DNA from 3 places in the Clostridium perfringens genome. Region 2 is predicted to be linked to each of the others. Evidence: predicted binding sites of a transcription regulator. Region 2 holds the regulator's gene; each other region holds the start of a gene.

Region 1 (6,653 bases), 1.1 Mb from region 2:
AAGTGACGATAGCTTGTACCTAATAAATCAGCTAAATTTGAATAATTATCAATCATAATTATATTATTACTATTCATTGCTAAAAGATAACTAGCAAGTTTGGTTTCAAGTGGATAGGTAATAGTTATGGAGCTTGTTACAGAGCATTTTGCAAGTTTGTTTGAAAGGTTTTTAGTTATGTACATAAGAAAATTAAGGTCTTTAAGAGCTATTGAATTTACAGCTTGTATAGGAATAGCTATACAAAGACTAGATTTTAATGCTTTAACATTACAGTTTGCCTTTATCTTAGATATTAATTCTAAATCACCTATTAATTGGACAGGTTCATAAAATTCCAAAAGTAAAGACTTTCCGTTAGGTAAGGTTTTGTATACTTTTGCTTTGCCATGAACAAAAAAGTAAAGGTAATTAAGTTCTTCATTCATAAAGCATATATGCTCATTTTTTTTAAACATATGAAGTTCTAAAAAGGGCATAATTTCTTGTGAAAATATGGAATTAAGTTCGTATTTATTTATTACTTCAAGTAGCTTTTCTTCATTTTTTACTAATAACAATGGCTTACCTCCTATAAAAGCAAATATTATAAGACATATGTCATAACTATACCTATAGTATACATGATAAAATGAATTTGTTAATAGATGTATATGTAAAATGTTTACTGAATTAACAATAAAATTGCCTTAATACTTTAAATTCTATAAAAGAGTGGTGAGCAAATTCATGCTAACCACTCTTTATTTTTTTATAATAGATTTTGTTTTGGAGAAGTATTTATTAAAAGTAAAAAATTAATATTAATGTTTAAATGAGATGGCTTTTAAAAGTTTTCTTATTATAATAATATGAAAAATATGGAGATTTATTCTGAATTATCTGAAAATTAAGAAAATAATCAAGGATAATAATTATTATAAAAAAAGAATTTGACATATAAATGATAGAGAATTAAAATATTATTATGCGAACTTATGTTTGGTTTGAGGGGGTAATATGTTGAATTTACTTAAATAACTTTAGAGAAATCTTAGTGTACTTTCTTAGATAATACACGAATTTTAGAGACATAATAATATATGAAGTTATTTAGATTTTCGTAATCTTATTACTATAAACCAAAGGTTTATAAGATATAAAGGTAGTTTTAAGAATAATGAGTTATGTAAAGAAATATAAAACTCAATATTTATAAGAGGTATAGTAATATAAAGTACAAGGGATATATTACTAAATATTTATAATCTATATATTAAGCACAAATTATAGAGAGATATTAAGTGGGATAGACAGATTTTAAAGGAAATATAAATTTTAAAAATATAAAAGAAGGGAGAAGCTACTACTCAAAATATTTAAAAGTAAGAAGTTAAAACATAATTTTTGAAGTAGTGAAAATATAACTTTTTATTAAAGAGAGATTCATATAATAAGTTATTATATGGAGAATATGATTTCTTAATATGGATATTTTGAGATAGAGTTAAAGTAGCAGAGTTTTATGAAGGATAAGATAATAGTAAAAGGTGCAAAAGTACATAATTTAAAAAATGTAAGTTTAGAAATTCCTAGAGATAAGCTTATTGTTTTTACTGGACTTTCAGGTTCAGGTAAAAGTTCTCTAGCTTTCGATACAATCTATGCAGAAGGACAAAGAAGATATGTAGAATCTTTATCATCTTATGCAAGACAATTCTTAGGACAGATGGATAAGCCAGATGTTGAGTCCATAGAAGGACTTTCACCTGCTATATCTATTGACCAAAAGACAACTTCTAGGAATCCAAGATCAACTGTAGGTACAGTAACAGAGATATATGATTATTTAAGATTATTATATGCAAGAGTGGGGGTTCCACATTGTCCTAAGTGTGGAAAAGAAATCACTCAGCAATCTGTGGATCAAATAGTAGATCAAATTATGGAATTGCCAGAGAGAAGTAAAATAATGATCTTGGCTCCAATAATAAGAGGAAGAAAAGGGACTCATGAAAAAGTTCTTGAAAATATAAAGAAGCAAGGTTTTGTTAGGGCTAGAATAGATGGAGAAATTTATGATTTAACAGAAGATGAGATAAAACTTGAAAAAAATATAAAGCATAATATAGAAGCTGTAGTTGACAGAATAATTGTTAAGGACGGAATAGAAGGTAGATTAACAGACTCTATAGAAACATCTCTTAAAATGGCTGAAGGATTAGTTTTAGTTAAGATAATAGGGGAGGAAGATAGACTTTATAGTGAACATTTTGCTTGTGCTGACTGTGGTATAAGCATAGATGAACTTGCACCAAGAATGTTCTCATTTAACTCACCCTTTGGAAAATGTGAAAGATGTGATGGATTAGGAACTTTAATGGAGATTGATGAGGATTTAGTGGTTCCTAATAAGGATTTAAGTATAAGAGGAGGAGCTATTTCTACTTGGGGAGACTCAAGAATGAAGGAAGAATCTTGGACTTATTGCGTCCTTAAAGCTTTAATGGAAAAGTACAACTTTGATTTAGACACTCCATATAAGGATTTACCTAAGAAGGTTCAAGAGGTTTTAATGTATGGAGAGCCAGAAAAATTAAAGGTTACATATACAAAAGAAAATGTAACGGCTGTATATAATCATTCCTTTGAGGGGGAAATAAACAATTTAAGAAGAAGATATATGGAAACTAACTCAGATACCATGAAGGCTGAAATAGAAAAATATATGAGTGATAATCCATGTCCTAAATGTAAGGGTGCAAGGCTTAAGCCAGAAGCTTTAGCCGTTACAGTGGGAGGAAAAAATATATTTGAATTCACAAGCATGGCTATAAGAGAAGAGTTAGATTTTATAAACTCAATAAATTTCTCAGAAAAAGATAAGATAATAAGTAGTCAAATTATAAAGGAAATTCAATCTAGATTAAGTTTCTTAATAAATGTTGGCTTAGATTACTTAGACTTAGCTAGAAAAGCAGGAACTTTATCTGGGGGAGAAGCTCAGAGAATAAGACTGGCTACTCAAATAGGTTCTCAACTTATGGGAGTATTATATATCTTAGATGAGCCTTCAATAGGTCTGCATCAAAGAGATAATGATAGACTTATATCCACATTAAAACAACTTAGAGATGTGGGAAATACCCTTATAGTAGTAGAACATGATGAAGATACTATGAGAGAAGCAGATTACATAGTTGATATAGGGCCAGGAGCTGGAGAACATGGTGGAAAGATAGTTGCCTCAGGAACTTTAGATGAAATAATGTCAAATGAAAATTCCTTAACTGGTAAGTATTTAACTGGGGCTAAAAAGGTTGAGCTTCCAGAGGAAAGAAGAAAAGGCAATGGAAATTTCATAACAGTTAAGGGTGCTAAGGAAAATAATTTAAAAAATGTTACTGCTAAATTTCCTTTAGGAACCTTAACTATGGTTACTGGAGTTTCAGGATCAGGAAAGAGTACTTTAGTTAATGAAATTCTTTATAAAGGATTAAATAAAATCGTAAATAAAGCTAAGGATTTACCAGGAAAGTTTAAAGAAATAACAGGATATGAAAATATTGATAAGATTATTGATATAGATCAAAGTCCTATAGGAAGAACTCCAAGAAGTAACCCAGCTACCTATACTGGAACCTTTGATATAATAAGAGAGCTTTTCTCCCAAACTCAAGAAGCTAAAATGAGAGGATATAAACCAGGAAGATTTTCTTTCAATGTAAAGGGTGGAAGATGTGAAGCTTGTAGTGGAGATGGAATAATAAAGATAGAAATGCAGTTTTTATCTGATGTTTATGTTCCATGTGAAGTTTGTAAGGGAAAAAGATATAATAGAGAGACCTTAGAAGTTAAATATAAGGGGAAAAATATAGCTGATGTATTAAACATGACTGTTGAGGAGGCTTTAGAGTTCTTTGAAAATATTCCAAGAATAAAAAATAAGCTTCAAACCTTAATGGACGTTGGTTTAGGATATATAAGATTAGGTCAACCTTCAACTCAATTATCAGGTGGAGAAGCTCAAAGAATTAAATTAGCCTATGAATTATCTAAGAGAAGTACAGGAAAAACCTTATATATCTTAGATGAACCTACAACAGGCCTTCATATACACGATGTAAATAGACTTGTAAAAATACTTCAAAGATTAGTTGATGGAGGAAATACAGTAATAGTAATAGAGCATAATTTAGATATGATTAAATGTGCAGATTATATAGTTGATTTAGGTCCAGAAGGCGGAGATAAAGGTGGAACTATTATTGCCACAGGAACTCCTGAGAAAATAGCTGAGGCTAAGGAATCCTATACAGGTAAATATTTAAAGAAATATCTTTAATAAAGGAATATAATTTTAAAAAGTAAATATATTATTTAAGAATAGATTAATTTAAATAGCTACCAGAATTTATGGCTATAAATTCTGATAGCTATATTTTATTCATAGATATTATATTAATTTAGTAAGTTAATGGTTATAAAATTAAAATAATGTTAGAAAAATATAAAAAGAAGTAAAATAAAAATATAAAGATCATAATTTTCCCTTTTTTAGATGATATAATAATTAGGGATTTTAATTATGATTATGAAATTGTAATCTTTTATTGTATAATCAAGTTATTAAATAAAGTAAAATATAAAAGAAATATAAAATATGTAGAGGTGAAGTGATGTTTTCGAAACTAATGACATGGGTTTTTGGAATAATATTTATAGTAATACTATATTCCATAATTTATTATGCATTAAAAATAATGTATAAAGATGTTAAAGGCGGGAAAAAGAAGAAAGCCCCTGGAAAGAAAGCACATGGATTAGAAGTCTTAAAGACAATCTCTAATGGAACTCTAGGCATTGGCTCGGTTATACCAGTGACGAGTACTATATCTATTGGGCGAAGAGAAGATAATTCAATTGTGCTAAATGATCAGTTTGTATCATCATATCATGCTAAAATTTATGTTAAAAACAATGATTTTTATTTAGAAGATTTAGCAAGTACAAATGGTACATTTATAAATGACTCAAAAGTAGAGGGAAGAGTGAGATTAAAAGTAAATGATCAAATAAGAATGGGAAGCACCGTATTTAAGGTTATAGGATAAAAGAGGTGATAAGATGAATACTACTTTAAAGTATGAAAAAAGGATGTTGCTATTAGTCTATCTTTTATGCTTAGCCTTATTTACTAATATAGCTGTTAAGCAAACTCCTATAGACAAAATGGCTTTTATAATAGCAGGTATATTAATAATTATTATTGGGTTTTCACATTTTATAATAAGAAAGTTTTATCCTGATGGGGATAAATATATGCTTATTTTTGCATCGGTTTTAGCTGTAGTTGGAATAGCAGTTCTTTATAGATTAGATCCTAAATTAGCAATTAAGCAATTAGTTTGGTTTAGTTTGGGAATAGCCCTTTATATGGGAATTGTAATAGTTATGCCAGATTTAAAAAGTTTTGCTAAGTATAAGTATATTTATATGGGTGGTACTTTAATTTTTATGGCTATGGCTATGATTATTGGTAAAACTGTAAATGGTTCAAAAAACTGGGTTTATATAGGTAGCTTTGGTTTTCAACCTTCTGAAATAGGTAAAATATTTTTAATACTTTATTTAGCATCTGCTTTAATGAAGTATGAAAAGAAAGATAATATAAAATATGAATTTAAACAACTTTTAGAGCCTGCATTAGTTGTAATGTACTCTTTAGGATTTATGGTTTTACAAAAAGACTTAGGATCAGCTCTTATGTTCTTCTTTGTATCTATAACTATGCTTTACATAGCTACTTGTAATTGGAAGTATGTTGGTACTGGATTAGTATTATTTTCACTAGGTGGAACAGTAAGTTATTTCTTGTTTAGCCATGTTAAAAAAAGAGTAATGATTTGGAAAGATGTTTGGAAATATGCTAGCAATGAAAGTTATCAGATAGTTCAAGGATTTTATGCCATGTCTTTAGGTGGAATGTTTGGGACAGGGCTTTATAATGGTTATCCTAAATTAGTACCTTTTGCATCTACGGATTTCATATTTACATTAATAGCACAAGAGTTAGGTCTTGTTTTTGGTATAGGATTACTATTATTATATTTCTTATTATTCTATAGAGGAATAAGAGCGGCATTAAATACAGATGATCCATTTTCACAATTAAATGCTGTTGGATTTAGTACACTTATAGTTGCTCAAGTTTTAGTAATTATAGGAGGAGTATTTGCAGTAATTCCATTAACGGGTATAACTTTACCTTTAGTTAGTTATGGTGGAACATCTATGCTTACAGTGTTCATCGCCTTAGGAATACTTCAGAAAATTTCAGAGGAGGGACTAAGATAGATGGCAAAGAAAAAAGATTTATCAGGAAGTATAAAAAAAGTTATGTTTGTCTATTTAGTGCTATTAGTAGGGCTTATAAGTTATATAGCTTACTTCCAATTAATACAAGTTCCAAAGATAGCTGAGATGGATAGCAACTCTGCTGTTATGGCTGCTCAGAACGAGGTCATAAGAGGAGAAATAAAAGATAGAGATGGAAATGTTCTAGCTAAAAGTACTAAAAGTGGTGATTTAACTCAAAAAAGAGAATATCCTTATGGAGAAATATATTCTCATCCAATTGGATATGCTAGTGGAATATATGGAAATGCAGGATT
Region 2 (6,653 bases):
GAATTAGATAAGAAGTTTAAAAGAATAACTTAAGGAGAGAGACAGTTTAAATGAATAATAATTTACTTATTATTGCTGGGCCAACAGCCGTAGGGAAAAGTGACCTTTCAGTAGATCTAGCAAAGAAGCTAAATGGTGAAATAATATCTGTTGACTCTATGCAAATATATAAATACATGGATATAGGTTCAGCTAAAATTTCTAAGGAAGAAATGGGAGGCGTCCCTCACTATTTAATAGATTTTGTTGATCCTAGTAAGGAGTTTAGTGTAGCTGAATTTAAAGACTTAGCTACAGAAAAAATTAAAGATATACAAAGTAGAGGAAAACTTCCTATATTAGTAGGAGGAACTGGACTATATATAAATTCAATCATATGCAATATGAATTTTGCAGAAAGTGATAAGGATGAAGAGTATAGAGAAGAGCTTGAAAAAATAGCTAATGAGCATGGAAATGAATATTTACATGAGATGCTAAAAGATATTGATTTAGAAAGCTATAATTCAATACATTTTAATAATAGAAAAAGAGTAATTAGGGCATTAGAAACTTATAAGTTAACTGGAAAACCATTTTCATCTTTTAAAGCTAAGAATAGTATTTATGAAACTCCATATAATATATATTATTATGTACTTAATATGGATAGAGCAAAGCTTTATGACAGAATAAACAAAAGAGTTGATATAATGTTTGAAAAAGGTCTTTTAGAAGAGGTTAAGAATCTTAAAGCCATGGGATTAACTGATGATATGCAGTCTATGAAAGGTATAGGATACAAAGAAGTTTTATATTATCTTGATGGTAAAATCTCTTTAGAACAATGCATAGAGATGATTAAGCAAGGTAGCAGAAACTATGCTAAACGTCAGCTTACTTGGTTTAGAAAGGATCCTAGAGCTATATTTATAGATAAAGATACTTTCGCCTCTGAAGAAGATATTTCTTCCAAAATTATTAATGACATAATAAATTCTTAGGTTTATAATTAAATTATATTAAAAATTTATGGAGGGCAATAGAATGAATAAGTCAATCAATAACCTACAAGATATATTCTTAAACAATGCAAGAAAGGAAAGAATTCCTGTAACAATATTTTTAGTAAATGGGGTTCAATTAAAGGGTATCGTTAAAGGGTTCGATAGCTTTACAGTAGTTTTAGATAGTGATGGAAAGCAACAATTAGTTTATAAACATGCTATAAGCACAGTATCACCAGCTAAACCTATTTTATTTAATAACGCGCAAGTTTTTGATAATTAAATATAGAAAAGAAAAATAGGTAAACCCTAGATGGTTTGCCTATTTTTTTTCTATATGATAAGATTTATAAATGTACGATATTTTAATAATGCGGGGGTATAATAATGCTTAATGCAACTATAGAATTACTAAAAAAACAATATGGTTTCACAGATGAAACTATAAAGCTTTATAATCAAGCTATAATTGATGTAGAAAATGAATTTAAAATATATGATGAAATAAGAGAATATAATCAATTAAAAGTTCTTAAGGCTTTCCAAGAGGAAAGAATTTCAGATAATCATTTTACTAATTCAACAGGATATGGTTATGGTGATATTGGAAGAGACACTTTAGATTTAGTTTATGCTAGAATCTTTAATGCTGAAAAAGCTTTAGTTAGACCACATTTTGTTAATGGAACTCATGCTTTAGGAACAGCTTTATTTGGAAACTTAAGACCTGGAGATACTATATTAGCTGTTACTGGTAGCCCTTATGATACTTTACACAGTGTAATTGGTATAAGCGGAGAAGAAAATATAGGCTCTTTAAAAGAGTACGGTGTTAATTATAAGCAAGTAGATCTTGTAGATGGAAAGATTAACATAAAAAAAGCTTTAGAAATGATTAAAGATGATGAATCAATAAAGTTAATACATATGCAAAGATCAACTGGATACGGCTTTAGAAATGCCTTCCAAGTTAAAGAATTAGGAGAAGCAATAAAAGCTATAAAAGAATTAAGAGAAGACTTAATAGTATTTGTTGATAATTGTTATGGAGAGTTTATAGACATAATAGAACCTACAGATGTTGGTGCTGATTTAATAGCAGGATCATTAATTAAAAACATAGGTGGAGGAATAGCTCCAACTGGTGGATACATAGTAGGAAAAGAAAAATATGTAGAGCAAGCATCTTATAGACTTACTGTACCTGGTATAGGAGCTGAGTGTGGATGTACATTTGGAGTGATGAAAGATTTCTACCAAGGATTATTCTTAGCTCCTCATGTTGCTATAGAAGCATTAAAAGGAGCAATATTCTGTGCTAGAATAATGGAACTTGCTGGATTTGAAGTTCTTCCTAAATATAATGACAAGAGAAGTGACATAATTCAGGCTATAAAATTCAATGATAAAGAAAAACTTATAAAATTCTGTAAGGGTGTTCAATATGCTTCGCCAATAGATTCTTTCGTTGAATGTGAACCATGGGCTATGCCAGGGTATTCAGATGAGGTTATTATGGCAGCTGGTGCCTTCATTCAAGGTTCTTCTATAGAACTTTCAGCAGATGCACCTATAAGAGAGCCATATATAGCTTATTTACAAGGTGGATTAACTTTTGACCATGCTAAAATAGGTGTATTAATAGCTTTAAATAACATTTTTAAATAATATGCTAATTTAAATTAGTAAATACAAAAATTAACATAGGCTTTTATCAAAAAATAATAAGATTTACAAAGATATTTCTTCAAAATTATTTACTTTAAATCTTATTGAAATTTATTTTGATAAAGGCCTATTTTTTATATTCTTTTTATGGAATAAATCTTTTTTATAAGATATAATTAAAATAGTTAATTAATTTAATATTACGTATTACATTTTATATATTACATATTGTATTACAAAGAAAGGTGGAAGGATATTTTGGAAGAGAGCAGAAACAAAGAATTAAAAGTAAAAAGCTTTAGGGTAACTGAAGAAACTTTCGATAAATTTAAGAAAATAGCATCTGATGAGTTTGGAAATCAAGGACAATGTTTAGATGCATTAATATCACTGTATGAATTAGAGAATTCTAAATCAACATTGATAGAAAGAAAGTTAGAAATAGAGTCTTTTCAGGATTATTTAAACAAGATAAACCAACTTTTCTTAACTTCTCTTCAAATGAGTGAGGATGCAGGAAAAAGAGCAGAAGAGGAATTTGTTAAGAAGCTTTCTATAAAGGATGTGACCATAGAGAGGCTGCAAAGAAGAGAAGAAGAACTTATAGAAAGAGATAAGGCTTTAAAAGAGGATAATAAAGCTAAAATAAAGGAGATAGAAGAGCTTAAAGAAAATATAAAAACTTTAGAAAAAGATAAAAGCACATTATCTCAATTAGTATCTAGAAACTATGATTTAATAGAAAAAAATAAAGAAGAAATAGCCTCTTTAAAATCTTTAGAATCTTTAAAGGAGGAAAATGAAGAGTTACGAAATAAGGGAGAAGAGGATAGAGCTTCTTTAAAAGAAAGAGAATCTCATATAAAATCTCTAGCATTAGAAAAAGAAGCTCTTAAAGAAAAGCTAAATTTCTATGAAGAAAAAGAGAAGTCTTATAAGGAAGAGGTAGAATCATATAAAAAGCTTGTAGAAGCTATGAGAAAGGATCATAAGAAGGAGTTAGAGTTATTAGAGACTAAATACTCTAAAATGGCAGAAAAAGAGTCTGAGAAGCTTAGAAAGGATTTTGAAAGTAGGTTAGAATTAGAGAAAAGAACCTTAGAATTAGATATAAAAACTTTAAAATATGAAAAAGAAGTTTTAGAAAGTAAGTTAAATTCATAATATATGTTGATTTGTAAATTGAGTTATTAATTGGCGTCAGATAATTTGTGTAATTTAATATTCTGTATAGATTATATAGTTGAATATTTAGTAAAATTTTAAAATAAGAAAAAATACTAGGAAATTTGTAATGCATAAAATTCCCTAGCATTTTTTCTTAATAAGCTCTATAAATTCCTACTAATTTACCTAAAATAGAGCAATCTTCAACTATTATAGGTTCATAGTTTTTGTTTTCTGGTTGTAGTCTTATGAATCCATTTTCCTTAAAAAATCTTTTTATTGTAGCTTCATTTTCTATTAGAGCTACTACAATATCACCATTTGTTGCTACATTTTTCTGTTCTATTATTGCTAAATCTCCATCTAAGATTCCAGCTTCTATCATACTGTCTCCAGTAACTTTTAAAATAAATAAATCATTATTGTGCTTAACGTAGTTTATAGGTATTTGAAACATATCTTCTATGTTCTCTGTAGCTAAAATAGGCATACCAGCAGTGACTTTACCTACTATAGGAATATCTATTAATTCCTTTTCTTCATTAGATAATTCTACTATTTCTAAAGCTCTTGGCTTAGTTGGATCTCTATATATTAATCCTTTTTTCTCTAATCTCTTTAAATGTCCATGAACAGTTGAGGTTGATTTCAAGCTAACTGCTTGACATATCTCTCTAACTGAAGGTGGATACCCCTTTGATTTTGTAAATTCAATTAAAAAGTTATATATTTGAGTTTGTTTATCTGAATTTTCCTTAATAATCATAGTAATTGCACCTCACGATTCTTTGGTAATATTATACCACAGTAAGGAGAGTATAGCAAACTTATGTTCTCATACCGTAACTTTCATAAAAACACTTAAAATAAGTTGATTTTTGTATTATTTTTTATGGGAAAATAATTTTTATTTGATAAAAAAGAGTATATTTGTTATAATGAAAAGATGATTTTTAAGTAAGAGGTGACTTTATGGATAAAAAAGTATTTAACAATGATGATTATTGTGATGTATATAATGGAAAGATTTGCGATAATTGCGGTGATTGTCTAGAGATGCAAGGGATAGATACAAAAGCCATAAGAATAGCTGACATAGCAAAAGAAGTTGAAGAAAACAAGAAAATAGAAGAAACTCTTAAAAAACTTGCTGAAGAAGAACAAGAAGAAATGGAAGATGATTTAGAAGAAGAGCTTACAACAGAAACTTGGGAAGAGTATTTAGCTAAGCAAGATGAATATGAGGATGCTTTTGATCATATTGAATATCTTGAAGATATAGATTTAAATGATGATTTAACTATGGAAGAAATGACAGAAGAAGTATTTCCAGGGGTTAGAAAACTTAAAATAAAAGAAAAGTAGAAGAGTGTTTCTTATATAAAAGTGCTAAAAATACGAGGATAGAACATATGTTCTATCCTCGTATTTTCTTCATAAAATCAAGAAGTGATGCTATTTTATATTTGCTAAAGGATTAGTTTTAACTGCTTCTCTTAAAGTTTCATCATCTACATGGGTATATATTTGAGTTGTTGAAATATTTTCGTGACCTAATATATTTTGCAAGCTTCTTATATCTACATTACCATACTTATACATAAGGGTGGCGGCTGTGTGTCTAAGTTTATGTGGTGTATATTTTTGATCTTTAAACCCTGCATTTTCTATATGTTTTTTCGCTAAAATTTCAACACTTCTTTTATTTATAGGTCTATATTTACTTGATAAAAATAAGTATTTTTTAGCTTCTTCAGTAGCTTTTGAATCATTTCTATTTTTCAAATAGTTTTCTATAGCTGCAATTGAAGCTTCATTTAAATAAACAGTTCTTTCTTTATTTCCTTTACCTATAATAGTTAAGGTATCTCCTTTGATTTTTTCTATTTCAATATTACAAAGTTCAGATAATCTCATTCCGCAGTTTAAAAATAAAGTTAATATGCAATAATCTCTATAATAATTTTTATTTCCTTTATCCATAGAGTTTAAAACAGTTATACTTTGATCTAATGTTAAATAAACTGGGTGTCTTTTATTTATCTTTGGAGATTCTAATTCTACTGTAGGATTTTCATCTATTAGTTTTATTTTAGAATTTAAAAACTTAAAGAAAGATTTTAAAGTAGCAACTTTTCTAGCTCTGGCATAAGCACTATTGTTTCTAACTTTTTCTAAAAATGCTAGAAAGGCATAGATATCAGATAAGGTTATATCCTTTATGAAATTATCACCTAAATCAGAAATTTCAACTTCTTCAATTTTTTCTAATTCAATATTATTTTCTAGACCTTTATAAACTTTCAAAAATTTAAAAAATAATCCTAAATCAACTGAATATCCTTTTATAGTGTTTAGGGATTTTCCTTTTACATTTTCTAAGTAGTTTAAGAATTCAATAACTCTTTTTGGATGCTTCGATTTCTCTAAAAAATCAAATTTTAATTTATTCTTTTTGAGTAATTCATCTTGTTTGCTGTTTTTAAAATTTGATTTTTCAACAGAATCGCCACCTTTTTCTACTTCCAAAAGCTTGTCCATTCCAAGTTCTTTTAACCATCGTTTAATTATTCTTTGATTAACTTTATAGATCTCTGCCAGTTGTGTAATACTTAGATTTCTCTTGAAAATAAAAATATAAATATCTTCAATTAAATCTTCATAGTCACGCTGGATGTTTTGAGAATCGTAATAGTTATATATGTGATCAAGATTGTTTAAGTCATCATTACTTAAATTTATATTCAGTAATTCTTTGATTTCTTGTGAGTATTTAAAATTTTCGAATTGATTTCCTTCATTATTCATAGTCTAAAATCCTTTCAAAACCTT
Region 3 (6,653 bases), 620 kb from region 2:
CAAAAGTTGTTGAATTAAATGTTTATAATGGAATTCCACACTTGTTAATCCCAGTAGTTACAGATCCTAAGAAGGCTGCTGCTGCATTAAACTGGGCTGTAAATGAAATGACTAGAAGATATAAACTTTTTGCAGATAATGGAGTAAGAAATATAGAATCATATAATGCTTTATATAACAAAGGAGAAGTTCCAGAGAAGCTTCCTTATATAGTTATTATAGTAGATGAGCTTGCAGACCTTATGATGGCTTGTCCTCATGATGTGGAAGATTATATTTGTAGACTTGCCCAAATGGCTAGAGCCGCAGGTATGCATTTAGTAATAGCTACTCAAAGGCCATCTGTAGATGTAATTACAGGGGTAATTAAGGCTAATATACCTTCTAGAATATCCTTTGCAGTTTCAAGCCAAATTGACTCTAGAACAATATTAGACTCAGCAGGAGCTGAAAAACTTTTAGGTAGGGGAGATATGTTGTTCTACCCAGTTGGAGAGTCTAAGCCTCAAAGAGTTCAAGGAGCCTTTATTTCAGAGGAGGAAGTTGAACATGTTGTATCCTTTATAAAAGAGTCACAAAGGGATGCTCAGTATGAAGAGGATATATTAGAACATATAAACTCAGCAACTATTGCTTCAGAGGGAAATGGTGATGGTGATAGAGATGAACTTTTAGATGAAGCTATAGAAATCGTAGTTGAAAGTGGTCAAGCCTCAGCATCATATTTACAAAGAAGATTAAGAATAGGATTTAATAGAGCGGCAAGAATAATAGAAGAGCTAGAAGAATGTGGTGTTATTTCTAGAAGAGATGGAAGTAAACCAAGACAAGTACTTCTTAGTAAAGATGAATTAGAAAATATGAAATAAAAACTTGTTTAATTTAAAAAAGAGTTTTAAAATAAGAAATATATATTTAAACGTAGGAGGAAGTAGATTTGGCGAAATATAAGGTAGGAATGGTGAGTTTAGGTTGTGATAAAAATAGAGTTGACTCAGAAATCATGCTTGGAATGGTTCAGAATGAGTACGAACTTACTAATAATCCAAAGGAAGCTGACATAATAATAGTAAATACTTGCGGATTTATAGAAAAGGCTAAACAAGAATCCATAAACACAATATTAGATATGGCAAAATATAAAACAAGTCACAACTGTAAGTTACTTATAGCTACAGGCTGCTTAACTCAAAGATATGGTGATGAATTATTAGAATTAATGCCTGAAATAGACATAATGTTAGGTGTTAATGATTATGCTAAAATAAATGAAGCCATAATGAACTTTATAAATGGAAATAATGAAAAAGTAAAAGCTACAAATTACAGTGATGTATCAATTAATGAAGGATTAAGACTTATAACAACTGATAAAGCTACTGCATACTTAAGAATTGCAGAAGGATGTGATAATTTCTGTACTTATTGCATTATTCCTAAAATCAGAGGTAAGTTTAGAAGTAGAGCTTTAGAAAGTATTGTAGAAGAAGCAAAAAAATTAGCTGAAAATGGAGTGAAAGAGTTAATATTAATAGCTCAAGACACTACTAATTATGGTATAGATATATATGGTGAAAAGAAACTTCACTTAGTTTTAAGAGAATTAGCTAAGATCGAAGGAATAGAGTGGATAAGAGTTCTTTATTGTTATCCAGAGGCTATATATGATGAACTTATAAAAGAGATCTCAGTAAATGATAAGGTATGTAATTATCTTGACTTACCTATACAACATATTAGTAATAATGTTTTAAAAAGAATGGGTAGAAAAACAACAAAAGAAGAGATAATAGGAAAAATTAATGACTTAAGAAAAAATGTTCCTAACATAGTTTTAAGAACTTCTTTAATAGTTGGTTTCCCAGGAGAATCTTGTGAAGATTTCAATGAATTAAAAGATTTTATAAAAACAATAAAATTAGATAAAGTTGGAGTATTTACTTACTCAAGAGAAGAAGGAACACCTGCTGCTATAATGGAAGATCAAATAGATGAAGAAGTTAAAAAAGCTAGGGAAGAAGAAATAATGTTACTTCAAAAAGAAGTATCAGAAGAAATTAATAAAAACAAAGTAGGTAGAGAATATGATGTTCTTATCGAAAAGTTTAATGGAGAATATTATATAGGAAGAAGCTATGAGATGGCTCCAGATATAGATGGATGTATTTATGTGAAAGGAAATGGAGCTAAAAAGGACCAGTTCTGTAAAGTTAAAATTGAAAAGGCCTTAGAATATGATTTGGTAGGAGTTGTATGCAATGAATCTTGCAAATAAATTAACTTTAATTAGAATAATTTTAGTGCCCATATTCTTAGTATTTATAGCTTACCAAGACTTACCTTATGGGAGTGTAATAGCAACACTTATATTCATAATAGCATCTGTTACAGATCAACTAGATGGATATATTGCAAGATCAAGAAATCAAGTAACTAACTTTGGTAAGTTTATGGACCCTTTGGCAGATAAGCTACTAGTTACAGCAGCACTTATATCTTTAGTTGAATTACAATTAGTTCCTGCATGGGCAGCTATTGTAATAATAGCTAGAGAGTTTGCTGTTTCAGGTTTAAGAACCATAGCTGCATCAGAGGGGTTAGTTATAGCTGCTAGCTGGTGGGGAAAAATTAAAACTGTAATACAAATAATTGCCATAGTGCTTTTATTATTACAAGTAAATATAATTAATTCACCAGGAATTAAGGAATTAGTTGCAGGCAGCAGCTTTTTAAGAAATTTCTTTATATATGTTCCAGATATATTCTTATATTTAGCTGTTGCAATAACAATAATTTCTGGAGTAGATTACTTTAGAAAAAATAAAAATGTTATAAATACTTATAAATAATGTTTTAAAAGTCAAAAAATAGTCAATTATTAAGACATGAGGTTCTTTTAAGAACTTCATGTTGATGTTGACTTTTTTTTTGTATATATTATAATAATAGTAGAACTTATGTTCGGTTATTTAAGGAGGTTACGTATGGCAAATATAGATAAAGATAAATTAAAAGCTATTGAGATGGCTATGGGTCAAATAGAGAAGCAATTTGGAAAGGGATCAGTAATGAAACTTGGAGAGCAAGGAGCTCCTCAAATGGATGCTGTTTCTACTGGATGCTTAGATCTTGATATAGCTTTAGGAATTGGTGGAGTACCAAAAGGAAGAATTATTGAGATATATGGACCAGAGAGTTCTGGTAAAACAACAGTGGCTTTACATGTAGTAGCAGAGGCACAAAAATTAGGTGGAGCAGCAGCGTATATAGATGCAGAGCATGCTTTAGATCCAGTTTATGCAAAAAGATTAGGTGTTAATATAGATGATTTAGTAGTTTCACAACCAGATACAGGAGAACAAGCTTTAGAAATAACAGAAGCTTTAGTTAGATCAGGAGCTATAGATGTTTTAGTTGTGGACTCAGTTGCCGCTTTAGTTCCAAGAGCAGAAATTGAAGGTGAAATGGGAGATTCTCACGTTGGTCTTCAAGCTAGATTAATGTCACAAGCCTTAAGAAAGTTAACAGGAACAATTAACAAATCAAACTGCGTAGTAATATTCATAAACCAATTAAGAGAAAAAGTTGGTATAATGTTTGGTAATCCAGAGACAACACCAGGTGGTAGAGCGTTAAAATTCTATGCTTCAGTTAGAATGGATATAAGAAGAATAGATTCAATAAAACAAGGTGACGGAATAACTGGTAATAGAACAAGAGTTAAAATAGTTAAGAATAAGGTTGCTCCTCCATTTAAGCAAGCTGAATTTGATATAATGTACAATGAAGGTATATCAAAAGAAGGTAATATAGTAGACGTTGGAGTAAAAGAAAATATAGTACAAAAGAGTGGAGCTTGGTTCTCATATGGAGATATAAGATTAGGCCAAGGTAGAGAAAATGCTAAACAATATTTAAAAGAGAATCCAGCAGTTGCTTTAGATATAGAAAATCAAATAAGAGAAAAATATTCTCTTCCTTTAGCTAAGGCTGTTGAATCAACAAGTGTAGAAGAAAATACAGAAGAGTCTGTTGAAAGCTAATAAAAAAGATAAGGATTTCCTTATCTTTTTTTTATAATTTTATCACTTCTTAATAATTTTAATGTATGAATTTAAAGTTTTATGAATATGTTAACATTAATAAAATTTTAAAGCTTTTTTAGAATATAAAAAACTAAAAAAAGCACAATATAACTAGTATTATAAGAGAATAATTTTAGCTTTTTAGCATACAATATACGCAAGGGGTAACCTTGACATAAGTTTAAAATTACTATACAATAATAACAAATACTGGTTTATCATATTCAAAAAATTACAGTGAGAATAGTATGACACCTTTCTACGCGAAGTGTTTTTATAGAGAGAATAAGCGAGGAGGTGTTTATATGGTAGTAGGAATACTTATAGGAATAATAATATTAGGGGTAGTAGGGTTTATTCAATACACTCTTATACAAAAAGCTTCAAAAAATAGGGTGGAAAGCTTAGAAAAAGAAGCTAGTTTAACACTTGAGGAGGCTAAAAGAGAAGCTGAATCAACAAAGAAAGAAGCCATATTAGAAGCTAAAGAAGAGGTGCACAAACTAAGAGCAGATCTTGATAAAGAAACTCGTGACAGAAGAAATGAGATTCAAAGGTTTGAAAGAAGACTTATCCAAAGGGAAGAGTCATTAGATAAAAAAGGTGAAATGCTTGAAAAAAGAGAAGATAGCATAAACAAAAAATCTATAGAGATTCAAGAACTTGAAGAACGTGTACAAAATTTATACGGTGAACAAAGAGCTGAACTTGAGAGAATTTCAAATCTTTCAAGTGAAGACGCAAGAACATTATTATTAGATGAAGTAAGAAGAGAAATAAAACATGAATCAGCTATGCTGATCAAAGAACTTGAGACTAAGGCCAAAGAAGAAGCTGATAAAAAATCAAGAGAAATAATTACTACTGCTATTCAAAGATGTGCAGCAGATCATGTTTCTGAAACTACAGTACATGTTGTTGCCCTACCTAATGATGAGATGAAAGGAAGAATCATTGGTAGAGAAGGTAGAAATATAAGAACTTTAGAAACATTAACAGGAGTTGACTTAATAATAGATGATACTCCAGAGGCTGTTATTCTTTCAAGCTTCGATCCAATAAGAAGAGAAGTTGCTAGAATAGCTTTAGAAAAATTAATTGTAGATGGAAGAATTCATCCAGCTAGAATTGAAGAAATGGTAGAAAGAGCTATTAAAGATGTAGAAAATGACATTAAGGAAGAGGGAGAACAAGCAACTTTCGAAACTGGTGTTCATGGATTACATCCAGAAATAATTAAGCTTCTAGGAAGACTAAAGTACAGAACAAGTTATGGTCAAAATGTTTTAAAACATTCAATAGAGGTTTCATATTTAGCAGGATTAATGGCATCTGAATTAGGTTTAGATGTAAATCTAGCTAGAAGAGCAGGTCTTTTACATGATATAGGTAAAGGGGTTGACCAAGAATATGAGGGTCCTCATGCTGTTATAGGTGGAGAACTTGCAAAGAAATATCATGAATCACCAGCTGTGGTAAATGCTATAGCAGCCCATCATGGTGATACAGAAATGCAAACTCTTGAAGCAGTACTTGTTCAAGCAGCAGATGCTATATCAGCAGCTAGACCTGGTGCAAGAAGAGAAACTTTAGAAGCTTATATTAAGAGATTAGAAAAATTAGAAGAAATAGCTACTTCATATGAAGGTGTAGAAAAGTCATATGCCATTCAAGCTGGAAGAGAAATTAGAATTATGGTTAAACCAGATCAAGTTGACGATGCAGGGGCAATTGAGATGGCGAGAAATATTGTTAAGAAGATAGAAGAACAATTAGAGTATCCAGGTCAAATCAAGATAAATGTAATAAGAGAAACCCGTGCAGTTGACTATGCTAAATAAATGAATATGTAAAATACATTTTGGTTACAAAATGTATTTTTTTAATTAACTCTACTGAATGATTTCAGTAGAGTTTTCTTATTATTTAAAATAAAAAATAAAAATATTTTATCTATTTAAGAAGGAATTAGAGAGTTTATATAGAATATTATTAGGTAAAGGAAAACGTTAACTATAAATGTAAACGTATCCTAAAAAGGTCTAGGAGGTTTATATAATGGAAGTATTAAAGGTATCAACTAAATCAAATCCTAATTCAGTAGCAGGCGCACTAGCAGCTATAATAAAAGAAAGAAATACTGTAGAGATACAAGCAGTAGGAGCTGGAGCTATAAATCAAGCTGTAAAGGCTATAGCCATAGCAAGAGGCTTTGTGGCTCCAAGTGGAAAAGATATAGTTTGTATTCCTGCATTCACAGACATCGAAATTGATGGTGAAGAAAGAACAGCTATAAAGCTTATAATACAACCAAGATAAAGTTTATAGAGGAACTAAATTTGGTAAATAAATAGATACTGCTATGAGTATTTTAACTTATAGCAGTATTTTTTATTGGTTTACTTTAAATAATAAAAATGATATATTGGAAGCGTAATAAAATAAATTTAAAGCAGTAAAGAGGGGATTAGATGATATTATCTAGAAAAGCACAAAATATAGGGGCATCACTAACTTTAGCCTTAACAGCTAAAGCAGGTGAATTAAAAAAAGAAGGAATAGATGTAG

What was found. The regulator LexA, encoded in region 2, represses DNA repair genes until DNA is damaged. The targets are predictions, from matches to a motif close to CNAACANNTGTTNG.
Region 1: uvrA (excinuclease ABC subunit UvrA) is a predicted target of LexA. The motif match lies at 1,375-1,388, and genes of this name have one in related genera.
Region 3: recA (recombinase RecA) is a predicted target of LexA. The motif match lies at 2,951-2,964, and genes of this name have one in related genera.

What each region holds. Positions count from the first base shown of each region.
Region 1 covers NZ_CP065681.1:3,177,641-3,184,293, reverse strand. Annotated here, with positions in the region: gene I6G60_RS14700 (cyclic nucleotide-binding domain-containing protein) at 1-560, opposite strand, end outside; gene uvrA (excinuclease ABC subunit UvrA) at 1,505-4,324, shown strand; gene I6G60_RS14690 (FHA domain-containing protein) at 4,659-5,093, shown strand; gene I6G60_RS14685 (FtsW/RodA/SpoVE family cell cycle protein) at 5,107-6,336, shown strand; gene I6G60_RS14680 (peptidoglycan D,D-transpeptidase FtsI family protein) at 6,337-6,653, shown strand, end outside.
Region 2 covers NZ_CP065681.1:2,030,176-2,036,828, reverse strand. Annotated here, with positions in the region: gene mutL (DNA mismatch repair endonuclease MutL) at 1-33, shown strand, start outside; gene miaA (tRNA (adenosine(37)-N6)-dimethylallyltransferase MiaA) at 51-983, shown strand; gene hfq (RNA chaperone Hfq) at 1,027-1,269, shown strand; gene I6G60_RS09650 (methionine gamma-lyase family protein) at 1,374-2,654, shown strand; gene I6G60_RS09645 (coiled-coil domain-containing protein) at 2,913-3,818, shown strand; gene lexA (transcriptional repressor LexA) at 3,976-4,587, opposite strand; gene I6G60_RS09635 (hypothetical protein) at 4,794-5,186, shown strand; gene I6G60_RS09630 (tyrosine recombinase XerC) at 5,277-6,221, opposite strand.
Region 3 covers NZ_CP065681.1:1,413,383-1,420,035, forward strand. Annotated here, with positions in the region: gene I6G60_RS06960 (FtsK/SpoIIIE family DNA translocase) at 1-869, shown strand, start outside; gene rimO (30S ribosomal protein S12 methylthiotransferase RimO) at 938-2,275, shown strand; gene pgsA (CDP-diacylglycerol--glycerol-3-phosphate 3-phosphatidyltransferase) at 2,259-2,849, shown strand; gene recA (recombinase RecA) at 2,985-4,043, shown strand; gene rny (ribonuclease Y) at 4,391-5,926, shown strand; gene I6G60_RS06985 (stage V sporulation protein S) at 6,144-6,404, shown strand; gene I6G60_RS06990 (pyridoxal phosphate-dependent aminotransferase) at 6,557-6,653, shown strand, end outside.